Linked DNA regions of Alkaliphilus metalliredigens QYMF. The protein of the gene in region 1 binds, or shares a complex with, the protein of each later gene. Links are inferred from orthologs where the notes say so. Each region holds a gene or a part of one and is shown on either strand. Other genes may lie near its edges.

What was found.
Region 2: the proteins of secY (region 1) and secA are in contact, whole or in part, in a crystal structure (PDB 3DIN), measured with the Thermotoga maritima proteins. The link is inferred for Alkaliphilus metalliredigens QYMF from one-to-one orthologs. Residues at the interface, in WP_004081795.1 of Thermotoga maritima: Glu108, Gly109, Glu110, Glu111, Ala236, Glu237, Arg238, Arg239, Ile240, Thr241, Ile242, Gln243, Tyr244, Ala245, Arg246, Arg247, Val248, Thr249, Gly250, Arg251, Arg252, Val253, Tyr254, Gly256, Ala257, Ser258, Thr259, Tyr260, Leu261, Pro262; in WP_004082002.1 of Thermotoga maritima: Glu261, Ala262, Arg263, Lys300, Ala301, Arg302, Thr303, Ile304, Ile305, Leu323, Tyr324, Asp325, Pro326, Val329, Ser330, Tyr333, Ile336, Lys340, Phe345, Val349, Glu363, Phe364, Tyr374, Ser375, Gly376, Gly377, Glu393, Ile395, Thr482, Ser483.

The regions. Positions count from the first base shown.
Region 1 is NC_009633.1:4,566,650-4,569,952, reverse strand. What follows is about bases 175-3,149. They hold secY (preprotein translocase subunit SecY), read left to right. Parts: upstream 175-1,013; coding sequence 1,014-2,285; downstream 2,286-3,149. Other genes in these bases: map (type I methionyl aminopeptidase), read left to right, coding at 2,991-3,149; AMET_RS22270 (adenylate kinase), read left to right, coding at 2,341-2,988; rplO (50S ribosomal protein L15), read left to right, coding at 569-1,012; rpmD (50S ribosomal protein L30), read left to right, coding at 370-549; rpsE (30S ribosomal protein S5), read left to right, coding at 175-356. Also shown: more of rpsE, read left to right, coding at 1-174; more of map, read left to right, coding at 3,150-3,303. UniProt on the Escherichia coli protein: The central subunit of the protein translocation channel SecYEG. Consists of two halves formed by TMs 1-5 and 6-10.
Region 2 is NC_009633.1:824,512-828,061, forward strand. Bases 185-3,406 are described here. They hold secA (preprotein translocase subunit SecA), read left to right. Parts: upstream 185-506; coding sequence 507-3,206; downstream 3,207-3,406. Other genes in these bases: AMET_RS03900 (DUF5317 domain-containing protein), read left to right, coding at 185-395. Also shown: more of AMET_RS03900, read left to right, coding at 1-184. UniProt on the Escherichia coli protein: Required for protein export, interacts with the SecYEG preprotein conducting channel.

The DNA.
Region 1 (3,303 bases):
GAACAGGTAAAGCAATGGAAATTCCAGATGCGATCCGCAAAGGAATCCAAGCTGCTAAGAAAAACTTGCTTCTAGTCCCAACTGTAGGCACAACAGTTCCGCATGAAGTAATTGGTCATTTTGGAGCTGGAAATGTATTGATTATGCCTGCGAAAGAAGGTACTGGTATCATTGCTGGTGGACCTGTTCGTGCTGTCTTAGAGTTAGCAGGCATTAAAGACGTAAGAGCGAAGTCTTTAGGAACAAACAACTCTAGAAATATGGTAAGTGCTACAATGGACGGATTAAGACAACTTAAAAGAGCTGAAGATGTAGCAAAGCTAAGAGGAAAATCAGTGGAAGAACTCTTAGGTTAGGAGGGTTGAAACCATGGCAGAGACAATTAAAATCAAATTAGTTAAAAGTAAAATAGGAACACTTCCGAAGCAGAGACAAAATCTCGAAGCTTTAGGATTGAAAAAGATTGGGCAAGTTGTTGAACAAAAAGATAATCCTCAGATAAGAGGAATGATCGATAAAGTAAGTCACTTAGTACAAGTGATTGAATAAGAACTGAGGAGGTGTGGACATGAAATTACATGAGCTTAAACCTGCTAAGGGTGCAGTAAAAGAAGTAAAAAGAAAAGGTAGAGGTCGTGCAACTGGTAATGGCAAAACTGCTGGTAGAGGTCATAACGGACAAAATTCCAGAAGTGGCGGTGGCGTACGAATCGGTTTCGAAGGTGGACAAATGCCTCTAGCTAGAAGACTACCTAAGCGAGGTTTCACAAATATATTTGCAAAAGTGTACAATGAAGTCAATGTTGATGTATTAAATAAGTTCGAAGACGGAACAACAATTACCCCAGAATTCCTTAAGGAAATGGGCGTAATCAAGCAAATAGAAAAGAATGGCGTAAAGATCCTTGGCAATGGCAACTTAGAGAAGAACTTAACAATTAAGGCCCAAAAGTTCACTAAGTCAGCTGCTGAAAAAATTGAAGCTGCTGGAGGAAAGGCAGAGGTGATTTAAGGTGATAACAACCCTAAGAAATGCTTGGAAAATTCCAGATTTAAGAGGGAAGATTCTTTACACCATGATGATGCTAGTCATTTTCCGTCTTGGCTCAGTGATTCCTGTACCAGGAATTGATATTGAGGTAGTAAGAAATATTGTTGGTAATGCACAGTTATTTTCTTTGTTAGATTTATTTTCCGGTGGTGCTTTTGGTAACATGACTATCTTTGCATTGAGTATCACACCTTATATTACTGCTTCAATTATTATGCAGCTTCTTACGATTGCAATCCCAGCTTTAGAGGAATTGTCAAAAGAAGGAGAAGAAGGACGGAAGAAGATCGCTCAATACCAAAGATACGGTACGGTGGTGTTAGCACTAATCCAAGCAACTGGAATTAGTATTGGCCTTTTCAGACAAGCACTGATTCAAACAGATGCTTTTAGTATAATTGTTGTTATTTTAACCTTGACTGCAGGAACCGCGTTCCTAATGTGGTTAGGGGAGCAAATCACAGAAAAAGGAATTGGTAATGGAATTTCATTGCTCATCTTTGCAGGAATCGTTTCTCGTGTTCCTGACAGTGTGTATAGAACCTACGTTTTAGCACAGCAGGGTGAGATTTCAATCATTTCTATTATTGCATTTCTTGCGATTGCAGTACTTGTTATCGCAGCTGTTGTATTGATTACTGAAGGCGTTAGAAAAATACCAGTACAATATGCAAAGCGCGTTGTTGGAAGAAAAATGTATGGTGGACAAAGTTCACATATTCCATTGAAAGTGAACCAAGCAGGGGTAATTCCGGTTATCTTTGCAATGTCACTATTATCCTTCCCACAAATCGTTGGTTCCTTTTTTCCTGGAAGTGGATTTGAAGGATTTGTAAATCGTTTCCTAACACCATCTACAGGAATGGGTACATTTATTTATGTCATGATGCAAGCAGTATTAATTATTTTCTTCACGTATTTCTATACAGCGGTTACATTTAATCCTGCTGAAGTAGCAACGAATATGAAGAAAAATGGAGGTTTTATTCCTGGGATCAGACCTGGAAAGCCAACATCTGATTATCTAAACCGTGTGTTAACAAGAATCACATTAGCCGGTGCTTGCTTCCTAGCGACAATTGCAGTCTTACCAATCGCATTGAGTCAATTAATTGGCATGCAAACAGCATTTGGTGGTACCGCACTATTGATTGTTGTTGGGGTTGCATTAGAAACAATGAAGCAAGTTGAAGCACAAATGTTAATGAGACATTATCAAGGATTTTTAAAATAAAGGAATCAAGGGGGGTTAACCCCCTGAATCTAATTTTATACCGGGAGATGGTAAAATGAGATTGCTTTTACTTGGACCACCGAGTGCCGGCAAAGGTACTCAAGCTTCGGGGATTGTAAACAAGTATCATATTCCACATATTTCAACCGGTGATATGCTAAGATCTAATATTAAGCAGGGTACAGCCTTAGGGAATAAGGCAAAGGAATATATGGACCAAGGATTGCTTGTCCCAGATGAACTTGTTGTTGCAATTGTTGAAGATCGATTGCAGCAAGATGACTGCCAAGAAGGTTTTCTGTTAGATGGTTTTCCAAGAACTGTCGTTCAAGCAAAAGCATTAGATGATGTACTGGACAAAATGGGAGTCACCCTAGACAAAGTTGTGAGCATCGAAGTCCCTAAGGGAACCTTAGTGGAACGAGCTGTTGGACGAAGAATGTGTAAAGAGTGTGGCGCTACCTACCATATATTATTTAACCCGCCAACTAAAGCGGATCAATGTGATAAATGCGGTGGACAGCTGTATCAGAGAGATGATGACACTGAGAAAACTGTTACTAAACGAATTTCAGTTTATTTGGATGAAACAGAGCCTTTAATTGAATATTATTTAAAGCAAGGTCAGCTAGTGACAATTGAAGGGCAACAAGAAATTGGAAAAGTCTTTATAGACATCGTTGAAGCTTTAGGGAGAGATTAATTATGATCTATCTTAAGTCTCGACAAGAAATAGAAATCATGCGTGAAGCTGGCAGAATTGTTGCTGAAACCCATGAACTGCTAAAAGAAGCAATTAAGCCAGGCATAACAACAAAAGAGCTTGATGAAATTGCTGAGGCTCATATTATAAGCAGAGGGGCAACACCTGCCTTTAAGGGTTATGGTGGTTTTCCGGCTAGTATATGTGCATCAGTTAATCACGAAGTAGTGCATGGAATCCCTGGATTAAAACGACTTGAAGATGGTGATATTATTAGTATAGATATCGGAGCATTCTATCAAGGTTATTGCGGCG
Region 2 (3,550 bases), 3.7 Mb from region 1 along the record:
GATTGTTTTTAAATTTAAGCAGACGTTCCATGTGGTTGATTTTAATTGGAGGGATTTTAAATTTTACGGCCATCATGTTTAATCAAGGGAGTATGCCCATTGATGTAGTAGCCTTAGAGACACTAGGCTTTGAAAACATGATACAGTCTATTGAAATTGGTGCTGCGCCTCAATATATTCCCATCAGTCAGGTGCAGGGATTCATCGCCCATTTGGGAAAGGTGTGGACAACACCTAGCTGGTATCCTTTAAAACAAATTTTTAGTATTGGTGATGTCCTAATATCCCTAGGACTGTTTGCTTTTATTCAAGGGGCCATGAATGCACGAGGACGACATTCTTCCTCGATGATCCGTTTTGGGTATAAAGGAAGGCCTAGAAAGGTACAATCCTAAAGGGGAATTAATTTAGCAGGAGGCTTGGCAATGAATCTAGCATAAATAGAATTGTCATTAAATTTAAAGCATGTTACAATAGAACGATAAAATATTTTTTGAGTTGATAATATGATAACAATTGAGGTGGGAAAGTTGAAAAGATTATTTGAAAAAGTTTTTGGTAGTGAAAGTGAAAGAGAGATTAAAAAAATAGATAAGCTAGCAGATCGCGTTGAAGCATTAGATGAAGAATATAAAAAGCTATCTGATCAAGCGCTCCAAAGCAAGACAGCAGAATTGAAGGGCCGTTTGAGCCAAGGGGAAGCACTAGATGACATTTTACCCGAAGCATTTGCCACCATGAGAGAAGCTGCATGGCGTGTGCTAGGAATGAAGCACTATCGTGTTCAAATCTATGGTGCAATCATTCTACATCAAGGAAGGATCTCTGAAATGAAAACAGGTGAAGGGAAAACCTTGATGGCAACACTACCTGTTTATTTAAATGCCCTTGCTGGAAAAGGCGTTCATGTTGTGACTGTAAACGACTACCTAGCCCAACGAGATTGCGAATGGATGGGTAAACTTTATGAATTTTTAGGACTTTCTGTGGGTGTTATTGTCCATGGGATTACAATTGAGCAAAGACGGGCAGCCTATAACGCTGATGTGACCTACGGAACCAACAATGAGTTTGGTTTTGATTACTTAAGGGACAATATGGTGATCTATCAGAAGGATATGGTTCAGCGTGAACAAAACTATGCCATTGTCGATGAAGTAGACAGTATTTTAATTGATGAGGCACGGACACCACTGATTATTTCAGGGCAAGGTGAAAAATCCACTAAGCTGTATCATATTGTGGATCAATTTGTTAAAACCTTAAAAATAGAAGACGACGTGAGCTTAGATGAAAAAGCAAATTCTGTTACCTTGACAGAAGATGGCGGGACTAAGGCAGAAAAAGCCTTTGGGATTGAAAACCTAGCAGATATGAATAATATGGAGCTTTCACATCATATTAACCAAGCCTTGAAGGCCCGTAATTTAATGAGACTAGATAAAGATTATGTGGTTAAGGATGGGGAAATTATCATCGTTGATGACTTTACGGGACGTTTGATGTTTGGACGTCGCTATAGTGATGGGCTTCATCAAGCCATCGAAGCTAAGGAAGGACTACAGATTCAACGGGAATCTAAGACCTTGGCAACCATCACCTTCCAGAACTATTTTAGAATGTACAGGAAATTATCTGGAATGACAGGAACAGCGAAGACGGAAGAAGACGAATTTAGAGCTATTTATAATATGGATGTTGTTGAAATTCCAACCAATAGAGTTATCGTTCGTGATGACCAAGCCGATGGCGTATATAAGGGCGAGCAAGGGAAGTTTGAAGCGCTTGCAAAGGACATTGAAGGACGTTATAAAAAAGGTCAGCCGGTTCTAGTTGGAACGATTTCAATTGAAAAATCTGAAGAATTAGCAACCCTATTAAAGAGAAAAGGAATTCCCTGTGAAGTATTAAATGCAAAGCACCATGAGCGAGAGGCGGAGATTGTGGCCCAAGCCGGAAGAAAGGGAATTATCACCATTGCCACTAATATGGCGGGACGTGGTACGGATATTATTCTTGGAGGAAATCCTGAGTTTTTAGCAAAGCGTGAAATGAAAAAGCGAGGCTATGCAGATGAATTGATTGCCAATGCCACCAGTCATCATGAAACAGATGATGAAGAGCTACAAGCCGCAAGAAAAGTGTATAATGACTTGTTAGAAAAGTTTAAGAAAGAAACAGAACAAGAGCATAAAGATGTGATTGAAGCCGGTGGATTGCATATTATTGGTACGGAAAGACATGAATCAAGAAGAATTGACAACCAATTGAGGGGTCGTGCTGGAAGACAGGGAGATCCTGGCTCTAGTAAGTTTTATATCTCCCTTGAGGACGATTTAATGCGTCTTTTCGGTGGAGATAAGATGTTGAGCATTGTTGAAAAGATGGGTCTAGAGGATGACGAGGCAATTGAGCATGGCATGCTTTCTAGATCAATTGAAAATGCCCAAAAGAAGGTAGAGGGTAGAAACTTCGGTATTCGTAAGCATGTACTACAATATGATGATGTCATGAATAAACAGCGTGAAGTCATTTATGGTGAAAGAAAGAAAGTACTAGCTGGAGAAAGCCTGAAGGATCATGTACTGAACATGGCAAGAAATATTATTAATGAAGCCGTGGCCATCTATACCGCCGATGCTAAATATCCTGAAGAATGGGATTTAGTTGGATTGGGAGAGTACTTGGCAGGTATTTATATGCAAAGAGCAACCCTAAGCTTTGATAATATAGAAGAATTAACCGTTGAAACATTACAAGAACAAATTTATGAGACCAGTGAGAAACTGTATGAGGCCAAGGAAGAAGAAATTGAAGCAGAGCGTATGCGAGAGCTTGAGCGAATCATTGTACTGCAGGTAATTGATACAAAATGGATGGATCACATTGATGCCATGGATCAATTGCGTCAAGGGATTGGACTTCGGGCCATTGGACAGATAGATCCTGTGCGTGCTTATCAGGTTGAGGGATTTGATATGTTCAATGCAATGATCAACAGCATTCAAGAAGATACTGTTAAATATCTATTCAATGTAGAGCCTCAAGCGAAGGTTGAAAGAAAACAAGTGGCAAAGCCTATTGAAGCTAGCCATGGTGATGGGAATAGAAAAAAAGCCCCTGTAGTAAAGGAAAAAGAGGCTGGGAGAAACGACCCATGTCCATGTGGTAGTGGGAAGAAATACAAAAAATGTTGTGGAGAGTAAGGCATCTTCAAAATTAAGAGGTGAATGTATGTTAAATTTAGATATGTATAAGCAACAACTGTCAAAATTGACAGAAACAATAGAAGAAATGAGGGCTTCCCTTTGACATTGAAGGGAGCAGTCTGCTAGTAGAAGAGCTAGAGTCTAAAATGTCCCAGGAAAATTTCTGGGATGACCAAGATAAAGCCCAAGAGATTTTGAAGGAAGCAAAGATGGTTAAAGATCGAATCGAAGATTATCAAAGTGTCATTGATCAAACTGAAGAGGTTCAAATGATGATTACCTTTACTGAAGAGGGAGATCAGACCTTCGAAAAGGAATTAAAAGAAACCATCAATCAACTG